DNA from 3 places in the Rhizobium sp. BK491 genome. Region 2 is predicted to be linked to each of the others. Evidence: predicted binding sites of a transcription regulator. Region 2 holds the regulator's gene; each other region holds the start of a gene.

Region 1 (3,279 bases), on a different contig from region 2:
GCCAGCTTGCCGTTCTTGCCTCGCTGGCGATTGGAGCCGGCGTCGCTCGAGGTACCATCAGCGCTGAAAATGAACAGGAAATGGTGCGCCATCTCGTCGAGATGCCGCGTATCATGGCGAATGTTCTGAATATCATCCAGCCGCAGATGGAAAGCCTGTCGCGCGAGATCTCGAAGTTCAAGGATGTGCTCTATCTCGGCCGCGGCACCAGCTTCCCCCTCGCCATGGAAGGCGCGCTGAAGCTCAAGGAGATTTCCTACATCCACGCGGAGGGCTATGCGGCCGGCGAATTGAAGCATGGGCCGATTGCGCTGATCGACGAGAACATGCCCGTTATCGTCATCGCCCCGCATGACCGCTTCTTCGACAAGACCGTTTCCAACATGCAGGAAGTCGCGGCTCGCGGCGGCCGAATCATCTTCATCACAGATGAAATTGGCGCTGCCGCATCGACATTGCCGACCATGGCGACGATCACCTTGCCCGTCGTGGACGAGATCATAGCCCCGATCATATTCTCGCTGCCGATTCAATTGCTTGCCTATCATACGGCCGTGTTCATGGGCACGGATGTCGATCAGCCGCGCAATCTCGCCAAATCGGTCACCGTGGAATAGGATTCCTTCCGCCGCGCATTTGCCGTCACGTCCTCGTGAGTCGATCGCTTGTTGGGCTCACAGATCTGGCTAGCGGGTTGTATGCCGCGCTAATTTCTGGCACGATTCGCCCACAGAGATGGTGGGGAGGGTTTGCCGGGAAGCGGTAGCGACGGGACGGAGTTTTCGAGCGGCGAATGACTGAAAAACTCATCAAAATGTCCGTGACGACGCGGATCAGAAACAATTTCCTGGCCGGCCTGATTATCTGTGCCCCGATCGCCATTACCCTATGGCTGACCTGGTCCGTCGTCCATTGGGCCGATAGCTGGGTTCGCCCCTATATTCCCGCGCGCTACGATCCCGAAAGCTATCTGAACTTCGCCGTTCCCGGTACCGGCCTGGTGATCGCGATGATCTTCATCACGATCGTCGGCTTTCTGGCCAAGAACCTGATCGGTCAGAGCATCGTCCGCTTCGGCGAGTCGATCGTCAATCGCGTGCCGCTGGTGCGAACCATCTATAAGAGCGTCAAGCAGATCTTCGAGACTGTGCTCAAAGAGCAGGGCAGTTCGTTCAAGAAGGTAGGGCTGATCGAGTATCCGAGCCCCGGCCTCTGGTCCATGGTCTTCATATCCACGGATGCCAAAGGCGAGATCGCTTCGAAATTCAATGCCATGGGTCAGGACATGGTGGCGGTGTTCCTGCCACCGACGCCCGTACCGACGGCCGGATTTCTGGTTTTCGTTCCGCGCGAAAAGATCACGGTGCTCGATATGAGCCCTGAAGATGGCGCCAAGCTGCTGATTTCGGGCGGCCTTGTGGCGCCGGAATACGAGAAGCTGGTCGCAGCCAAGGAATTGCGGCAGCGGGTTCCCGTGGCTCCTTAACCTCAATTGCTCATCTTCTAATAGTTGGATCAATGCCTTCGCGTTCTGCGCGAATTGTCATGCCTCTATCATATTGACGCCTTAGATCGTCAGTCGGGGCAGATAATCGCACGTATCTCAGCATCGTATGTTCGGGGCACAGGCACCGAGCTGCGGTTCTCCAACGCGGTCCGAAACGGCCGGAGATGGATGTCGTTGCCTTCACAAAGTTTTTAATTAGGAGGATATGGTTTTGAGATATATGCGTTCGAAGAGCTTGCCGCTGCTGTCGGCAGCGCTTGCCACATTTGTTTTCACGGCTCCAATGCTGGCGCTGGCGGATAATTCCGTGACGATTGACGGTGTTAAGCTGGTCAATAAAGGCCGCGTCGCGATCGGCCGCATTCCGGCCAATCAGCGCGATAAGTTCGGTGAGACTTTCGGCTCCGGTTCAGGCATGTCAATCGACACCAAGAGCTGGACCCGCAACGCTGACGGCACCTACAAGGGCTCGCTGTGGCTGCTGCCGGACCGCGGCTATAATGTCGCCGGCACCACGGATTACCGTGCGCGTCTCAACACCATCGATATCAAGCTGACGCCGGTTGCCCCCGGTGCGACACCTCCAGCCGGCCAGGAACAGGCGGGCGTCGAAGCCAAGCTCGCGGATACGCTGCTGTTGAAAGACAACAAGGGCAACGAAACCACTGGCCTTGACCCAGCCAACGGCGCTCGCCAGGCGGAAGGCGGCTTGCCACTTTTGCCACAGGCACCAAACGGTAAGGTCTCGCTCGACAACGAAGCCATTGCCCGGCTGCCCGATGGTTCGATGTTCATCAGCGATGAATACGGTCCCTATATCTACCGCTTCTCGGCGGATGGGCTGATGATCTCGGCCACGGCACCACCGGCCGCGTTTCTGCCGATGCGCCACGGCGCCGTGAATTTTTCCTCGAACAATCCCGGCCCTGGCGAAACCGCTCCCGATCCGAAAGATCCGACCAGCGGGCGCCAGAACAACCAAGGCTTCGAGGGCATGTCTCTGACCCCGGACGGTAAGTTCCTGATCGTCGTGCTCCAGTCCGCGACTCGCCAAGATGGCGGCGATTCCAGCTCCACGCGCCAGAATACCCGCGCGCTTGTCTATGATGCCGCCGACTCTGCAAATCTGAAGCTGGTGCACGAATATGTCGTGCCTCTGCCGGTGTTCACCAATGAGAAGGGTAAGACAGCCGTTGCCGCCCAGAGCGAAATCGTGGCGCTCTCACCGACAAGCTTCCTGATGCTGGCGCGCGATAGCAACAATGGCTACGGCCAGAAGGGCGATAAGTCGCTCTATCGCAGCGTTGTGGCTGTCGATGTTTCCGCTGCCACCGATATTGCCGGCGGCAAGTTCGACGGCGACACAGCTGTCGCGCCGAAGGGCGTTCTTGATCCTTCAGTCAAGCCGGCGGTAGTCAGCAATTTCATCGATATCAACGACAGCGCCGATCTAGCGCGCTTTGGTCTGCATAACGGCGCGCCGAACGACAGAAACAACCTCTCGGAAAAGTGGGAGGCCATGTCGCTCGTCAGCGTTCAGGATCTGAAGCTGCCTGACGATTACTTCCTGTTCGTCGCCAATGACAACGACTTCATCACCCAGGATGGTTTCCAGGTCGGCGCTGCCTACAAGGATGATAGTGGCGCGGATGTCGATACCATGTTCCAGGTATTCCAGGTTACCATTCCCGGTCTCGCCGCAAAGTGATCTGATGAAACGCGGATGGACGCGGCTAACGCGTCCATCCGCCTACCCCGCTCGCAGGAAGCGG
Region 2 (3,279 bases):
CGCTTCCATTTGATGAAACGGGTCCGAAAAAATCAAAAATGCCGCCTTGCGGCGGCTTGGGCACTATTGATGTTTTGCACCGCGATGTCAACAAAACTGCCGTTTTAGCAGGTGCGAGAAAACGCTTGCCGGCAAAAGAGATGCGTCGGGCGGCGCCTATGGCAGAAATGCCACGCCCGGACAGCAAGTTGGGGAAAACCTCGAAATCGATTCCTCAAGATTCCCGCGACTCTTGTCACGGAGTCAGCCTCACACTAGGTTAAAAACCAATTGCTAGACTGCATGCGGCGGAACTAGTCACCACAATTTTAGAGCGTTTCGCGCCTCGATACCATGCGAGGCAATGGTGAGGGATTCTGCCATCGGAAACGCGACAGCGGAGACAGGGCATGAATTGGACAGACGAACGCGTCGAGAAGCTGAAAAAGCTATGGTCCGAAGGGTTGAGCGCCAGCCAGATCGCTGCGCAGCTCGGTGGCGTGAGCCGTAATGCCGTCATCGGCAAGGTGCATCGCCTGAACCTCCCCGGCCGAGCGAAGGCGGGCGGCGCGACAACCGCAGCGCGCACGCCGAAGCGCAGCGCAGCGGCACCTCGCGCTGCGACCTACGGATCGCGCGTTGCTACCCGCACGGTGGTTGCCCGCCAGCAGGGCGCAACCATGCTGAAGGAAGAGATCGAGATCGATTCCGTCAACGAAATCCAGTATCGCCCGGCATCGAACGTCGTCGTTCCGATCTCCCGCCGCCTCGGCCTGACGGAACTGACGGAGCGCACCTGCAAGTGGCCGGTCGGCGATCCGCTGAAGGACGATTTCCATTTCTGCGGCAACGAGAGCCCAGATTCATCGCCTTACTGCACCTACCATCAGCGCCTGGCCTACCAGCCGGTGCATGAGCGGCGTAGGCCGGCCCAGCCGCGTGGCTGAGAGGCTTGATGACTAAGATAAAGAAACGGGCCCTTGAGGCCCGTTTTCTGTTTCCGCCGCTATGTTGATGCCTGATCGGGTATCGCCGTTCAGGCCTCCATGGAGTAGCCCGCGCCGCGAACGGTGCGAATGACATCCTGCATATTGGAGAAATTGAGCGCCTTGCGCAGGCGGCCGACATGGACGTCGACCGTGCGTTCGTCGACGTAGATATCGTGACCCCATACGCCGTCGAGCAGCTGCGAACGCGAGAAGACCCGGCCCGGCGAGGACATCAGGAACTCCAGCAGGCGGAATTCCGTCGGCCCCAGCCGCACTTCGCGGCTCTTGCGGTGGACGCGATGGGTTTCGCGATCCAGCTCGATATCGCCGCAACGCAGCACTGTGGAGAGAACCTCCGGGCGGGCACGCCGCAGCATCGCCTTGACGCGAGCCATCAGCTCCGGCGTAGAGAACGGCTTGACGACATAATCGTCCGCGCCGGTCGAAAGCCCGCGCACGCGCTCGCTTTCCTCGCCGCGGGCCGTCAGCATGATGATCGGCAGGCGCTCCGTCTCCGGCCGCATACGCAGCCGGCGGCAGAGCTCGATGCCCGATACGCCGGGCAGCATCCAGTCGAGGATCAGGAGATCGGGGATGCGCTCCTGGAGACGCAGCTCGGCCTCATCGCCTCTGAGGATCGTGTCTACCTCGAAGCCTTCGGCCTCAAGATTGTAGCGCAGCAGAACGCTGAGCGCTTCCTCGTCTTCTACAACAGCAACTCTCGGAACCATGCGCCTATGGTCTCCTTTCTTCGCTTTCGGATTATTCGGTCACTGCGCCGACGGTATTGGCGGTATCGTCCTTCGGGCGCTCGCCTTCCGGCTGCGCGCCCGTCGCCATGTAATAGATCGTCTCGGCGATGTTGGTGGCATGGTCGCCGATGCGCTCGATGTTCTTGGCGCAGAAGAGAAGATGCGTGCAGGTGGTGATGTTGCGCGGATCTTCCATCATGTAGGTCAGCATCTCGCGAAAGAGCGAGGTGTACATGGCGTCGATTTCCTCGTCGCGTTCGCGGATCGATACGGCCTTGTCCGGCGAGCGGGTCGCGTAGACATCCAGAACTTCCTTGAGCTGGCTCAGCGCCAGTTCGGAGAGATGCTCGATGCCGCGGGCGAGACGGCGCGGGACACCGGTGCCCTGGACGGCGATGACGCGCTTTGCGGTGTTCTTGCCGAGATCGCCGACGCGCTCCAGATCGGATGCGATGCGGATCGAGCCCATGATTTCACGCAGGTCCGCCGCCATCGGCTGACGGCGGGCGATGGTAACGATCGCCTTGTCGCCGACTTCGCGCTCGGCATGGTCGAGAACGACGTCGTCGGAGATGACCTTCTGGGCCAGGGCAGCGTCGCTATTGACCAGCGCGCGTACGCTGTCGCTAACCATCTGCTCTGCCAGGCCGCCCATTTCAGCAATGCGGCGCGTCAGGAACTTCAGGTCTTCGTCATAGGCAGAGAGAATGTGAGTGGAGACCATTTTTCTATCCTCAAGGTGAACTGTGTGAAATGAGCCGCGCGCCTGACATCATCAACCAAAACGGCCCATGATGTAATCCTGCGTGCGGAAATCGTCGGGATTGGTGAACATCTTATCGGTGTCGTTCTCCTCGACCAGATGGCCGAGATGGAACATTGCGGTACGCTGCGAGACGCGGGCTGCCTGCTGCATGGAATGCGTCACGATGACGATGGTGAAATTCTCCCGCAGCTCGTGGATGAGATCCTCGACCTTGGCGGTCGCGATCGGATCGAGCGCCGAGCATGGCTCGTCCATCAGGATGACCTCCGGACTGACCGCGACGGCGCGGGCGATGCACAGACGCTGCTGCTGACCGCCCGATAGACTCGTGCCGGCATCATGGAGCCGATCCTTGACCTCGCCCCAGAGACCGGCCTTCTGCAGGCTGGTCTCGACGATATGCTCGAGATCGGCCTTTGAGCGATGCAGGCCATGGATGCGCGGGCCGTAGGCGACGTTCTCAAAGATGGACTTTGGGAACGGGTTGGGCTTCTGGAAGACCATGCCGACGCGGGCGCGCAACTCCACCACGTCGATGCTGTCGTCGTAGACATCCTGATCGTCGAGCGTGATTTTGCCGGTGACCCGGCAGGTCTCGATCGTATCGTTCATGCGGTTGAGGCAGCGCAGGAAGGTGGACTTGCCGCAACCGGAAGGGCCGATCAAAGCCGTGACGGTATTGGCGCGGATCTTCAGATTGACGTCGAAGAGCGCCCGCTTGTCGCCGTAGAACACAGAAACGTCCTGGCCGATCATCTTGTAAGGGATCGTGGTCATCTTCTTGGCCAAGGCT
Region 3 (3,279 bases), on a different contig from region 2:
GCGCTTGCCCATGGCGGGCACCTGGAATTCGCAAACCGGCCGGAAGGCGGCGCGATGGTGTCAATCCATTTGACGGACAGCACGCCAGGAGAAACACATGGTTTCGATGAGCAGGAAACAGCCTCCCGCCAATGCGGGCTTTGTTGAGCAAAACCGCTTCGCACTTTTGCTGGAACTGCTCTGGCGCAACATCGGTCTCACGCCGGGTCTTCCCGGTGGAGATCGTGGATGGCGACCGCATCATCCGTGAAGGGCGGCAACAGCCAGTCGGTATGGCGCAGCGTCCGCTTCGTATCCTCGAGGCCCATATCCCAGTGCTCTCGCATCGAGGTGCCAGAGAACTCGTAATCCTTGGCGTGACCTTCGTAGTTCTTGTGCTGATAGATCAGGTGCACAATGTTGACGACACCGGCATCGGAATAATCTGCGATCAGTTCTTCCTCTTCCGCGGTCAGCTGATCCCTAGGGACACGCTTCAGCGCACCCAGGAGCTTCATCTTCAGCCCGTGAATGCGCTTGAAATTATCGGTGTTCTGCCGCGTGCGGCTCGAATACATGATGTCCTTGTGGCGCGAAAGGACATCCGGCATGCTGCGCGGCAGGACGCCGCGAGCGCTGAAGAGATCCACCTGGAAAACGAGCGAACTGCGGTCTTCTTCCTGATCGAGCAGATATTGCAGCGGCGTGTTGGAGACGATGCCGCCGTCCCAGTAATATTCGCCCTCGATGCGGATGGACGGGAGCGCCGGCGGCAGAGCGCCGCTCGCCATGATGTGCTCGGGGCCGATGCGGATATTGTCGGTGTCGAAGTAGACGAAGTTGCCGGTACGCACATTCACCGCGCCGACGCTGAAACGCTTCTTGCCGTCATTCAGCACGTCGAAATCGATAAGCATTTCCAGCGTCTTCTTGAGGTCTGCCGAGTCATAGAAGCTGGTGGCACCTTCCGCACCCGGCAGCTCCAGCCAGGGATTGGGAAAGCGCGGCTTGAAGAAGCCGGGCTGGCCCATGGTCATCGTCATCCACGAGCTGGTGCGGTTGCGGATATCGCGAAAGAAATCGCCTTCGGGCGTATAGGCCCAGATCTTGCGGCCGGAGATGATCTGCCAGAATTGCTCCAGACGTTGCAGCCGCCGACCAGGCTCGTTGCCGGCGATGATCGCGGCATTGACCGCGCCGATCGAGACGCCGGAAAGCCAGGTCGGCTCGCATCCCGCTTCGGCAAGCGCCTCGTAGACGCCGGCCTGATAGGCGCCGAGCGCGCCGCCCCCCTGGAAAACCAGAGCGACGCGATCATATTGAGCGGCAATTTCCGGGATAGTCGGGGCTGCGGCCTTGGTGTTTCGTTCAAGCACGGTCCGTCTCCAGCATAAAATAGCAATGAGGTTTGGTTATCTGCGCTCTGCGAGATAGTCGTGAACGACTTCGCCGAGGCCGAGCGTCAGATCGGCGGTGAAATGAACCGCGGAAACCACTTCCAGCACAGGCAGCCGCGCGACGTCCGCCATGACATGCGGCCTGAGATCGAGGGCGGCTGGCGAGGTCCAGGCTTCCTTGATGGTGATATCGGTTAAGTAGTAGCGCACAAGCTCGCAGATGCGCGGGGTGGCGTCGACATGCGGCACGATCTTGATCAGGAAGTTGGGTTCCGAGAGAGCGGACAGAAGCGGTCCCTGGTCGATCGGCTTGTGCTTGTAACCCATCGTTCCCGTGGCGCAAAGGACGCTGCCATAATGCAGCGTGCCGACGATGACCTCGCCCTCGTTGACGATCTTCGGACTGGCTAGTTTTTTCGGGAAGCCCCAGATCTCGCGGCCGCCGGTGATCGGCGCATCGTCATCCAGATACATGGAGTGGACATAGCCGCCCTTTTGTCCACGATAGGTCACCAGGATGACCTGTCCGGTCTCGGTATAATCACCGAAGCCAGTGGAATCCGGCATGCGGATGAATTCGTATTTCACCAGCGGCTCGTCGATTTCGAGCGGGGCCGGCACGACGGCCTCAAGCGCCTCGCGCGAGGTCCGGTAGGTGATGATGATATATTCGCGATCGAAGAACCGATAAGGCCCCGGAGGATAGGAGGGATTGGTCAGCGGCATTGCATAGGCATGCTTGAGAATGTCTTCGACCTTCATCGTATTTTCCGTCGTTGGAGGAAACAGCGAGGCGCCGGCGGCAAATTTGCACGGTTGCATGACAGTGAAGTGTCAGGTGCCGAAGGGTTGCGGCGAGAGGCGAAACCGCACTGTTATCAAAGCGACATATCCGGCTGGCAGTGTGCACCCATCTTGAGCATTTCCCTTTACCCAACCACGTCATTACGATTGCAGGAGTTGCATCATGGGTTCGTTGACTTCGAAGAATGCGCTGGTCACCGGTTCGACGAGCGGTATCGGGCTTGCGATTGCGCGCGCCTTTGCCGCTGAAGGCGCGAATGTCACGATCAACGGCCTTGGCGATGCCGATGCGATCGAAAAGGAACGCGCTGCCATCGAGGCCGATTTCGGCGTGAAGTGCCGCTACTCCGGCGCCAACATGATGAATGGCGAGGAAGTGACATCCATGGTGCGCGAAGCCGAGGAAGCCTTCGGCAGCCTCGATATTCTCGTCAACAATGCCGGCATCCAGTTCGTTGCCCCGATCGAGGAATTTCCTGACGACAAGTGGGAAGCGATCATCCGCATCAACCTGCTTGCTGCCTTCTACGCCATCAAGGCTGCCATCCCCGGCATGAAGGCGCGCAAATGGGGCCGCATCATCAACACGTCCTCGGCGCATGCGCTGGTCGCCTCGCCTTTCAAGTCGGCCTATGTGTCGGCCAAGCACGGCATTACCGGTCTCACCAAGACCATCGCTCTCGAAGCCGCCCAGAACGGCGTGACCGTCAACTCCATCGCGCCCGGCTATGTCTGGACGCCGCTCGTCGAGAAGCAGATCCCCGAGACGATGAAGGCGCGCAATATGACGGAAGAGCAGGTCAAGCATGATGTGCTGCTCGCCGCCCAGCCGACGAAGGAATTCGTGACTGTGGATGAAGTCGCAGCCATCGCCGTCTTCCTGTGCGGCGATGCCGCCAAGCAGATTACCGGCACGACGCTTTCCGTCGACGGCGGCTGGACCGCCGAATAATACCGAAACCCATAGCCGGTATTTGTTCGAGGACCATACCGGCTTTCCGCGGCCGCAGGCCGCGGCACCAACATGAAAACAGAGCAGGAGGCGCACAATGACCGATGAAACCCAGGACCCGCTCAGCCGCATCAAGGATGAGATCGT

The links. The regulator PhoB, encoded in region 2, activates phosphate uptake and scavenging genes when phosphate is short. The targets are predictions, from matches to a motif close to TGTCATNNANCTGTCAT.
Region 1: the regulator PhoB is predicted to act here: its motif matches at 1,542-1,558, upstream of FHX05_RS01325 (esterase-like activity of phytase family protein).
Region 3: the regulator PhoB is predicted to act here: its motif matches at 2,197-2,213, upstream of FHX05_RS19315 (acetoacetate decarboxylase).

The regions. Positions count from the first base shown of each region.
Region 1 covers NZ_JACIAR010000001.1:245,867-249,145, forward strand. The annotation lists gene glmS (glutamine--fructose-6-phosphate transaminase (isomerizing)) at 1-617, shown strand, start outside; gene FHX05_RS01320 (DUF502 domain-containing protein) at 794-1,486, shown strand; gene FHX05_RS01325 (esterase-like activity of phytase family protein) at 1,728-3,215, shown strand; gene recG (ATP-dependent DNA helicase RecG) at 3,258-3,279, opposite strand, start outside.
Region 2 covers NZ_JACIAR010000002.1:413,861-417,139, reverse strand. The annotation lists gene FHX05_RS09925 (GcrA family cell cycle regulator) at 390-926, shown strand; gene phoB (phosphate regulon transcriptional regulator PhoB) at 1,016-1,699, opposite strand; gene phoU (phosphate signaling complex protein PhoU) at 1,731-2,444, opposite strand; gene pstB (phosphate ABC transporter ATP-binding protein PstB) at 2,496-3,279, opposite strand, start outside.
Region 3 covers NZ_JACIAR010000004.1:201,343-204,621, reverse strand. The annotation lists gene FHX05_RS19325 (ATP-binding protein) at 1-147, shown strand, start outside; gene FHX05_RS19320 (patatin-like phospholipase family protein) at 198-1,355, opposite strand; gene FHX05_RS19315 (acetoacetate decarboxylase) at 1,392-2,138, opposite strand; gene FHX05_RS19310 (3-hydroxybutyrate dehydrogenase) at 2,344-3,132, shown strand; gene ppk2 (polyphosphate kinase 2) at 3,230-3,279, shown strand, end outside.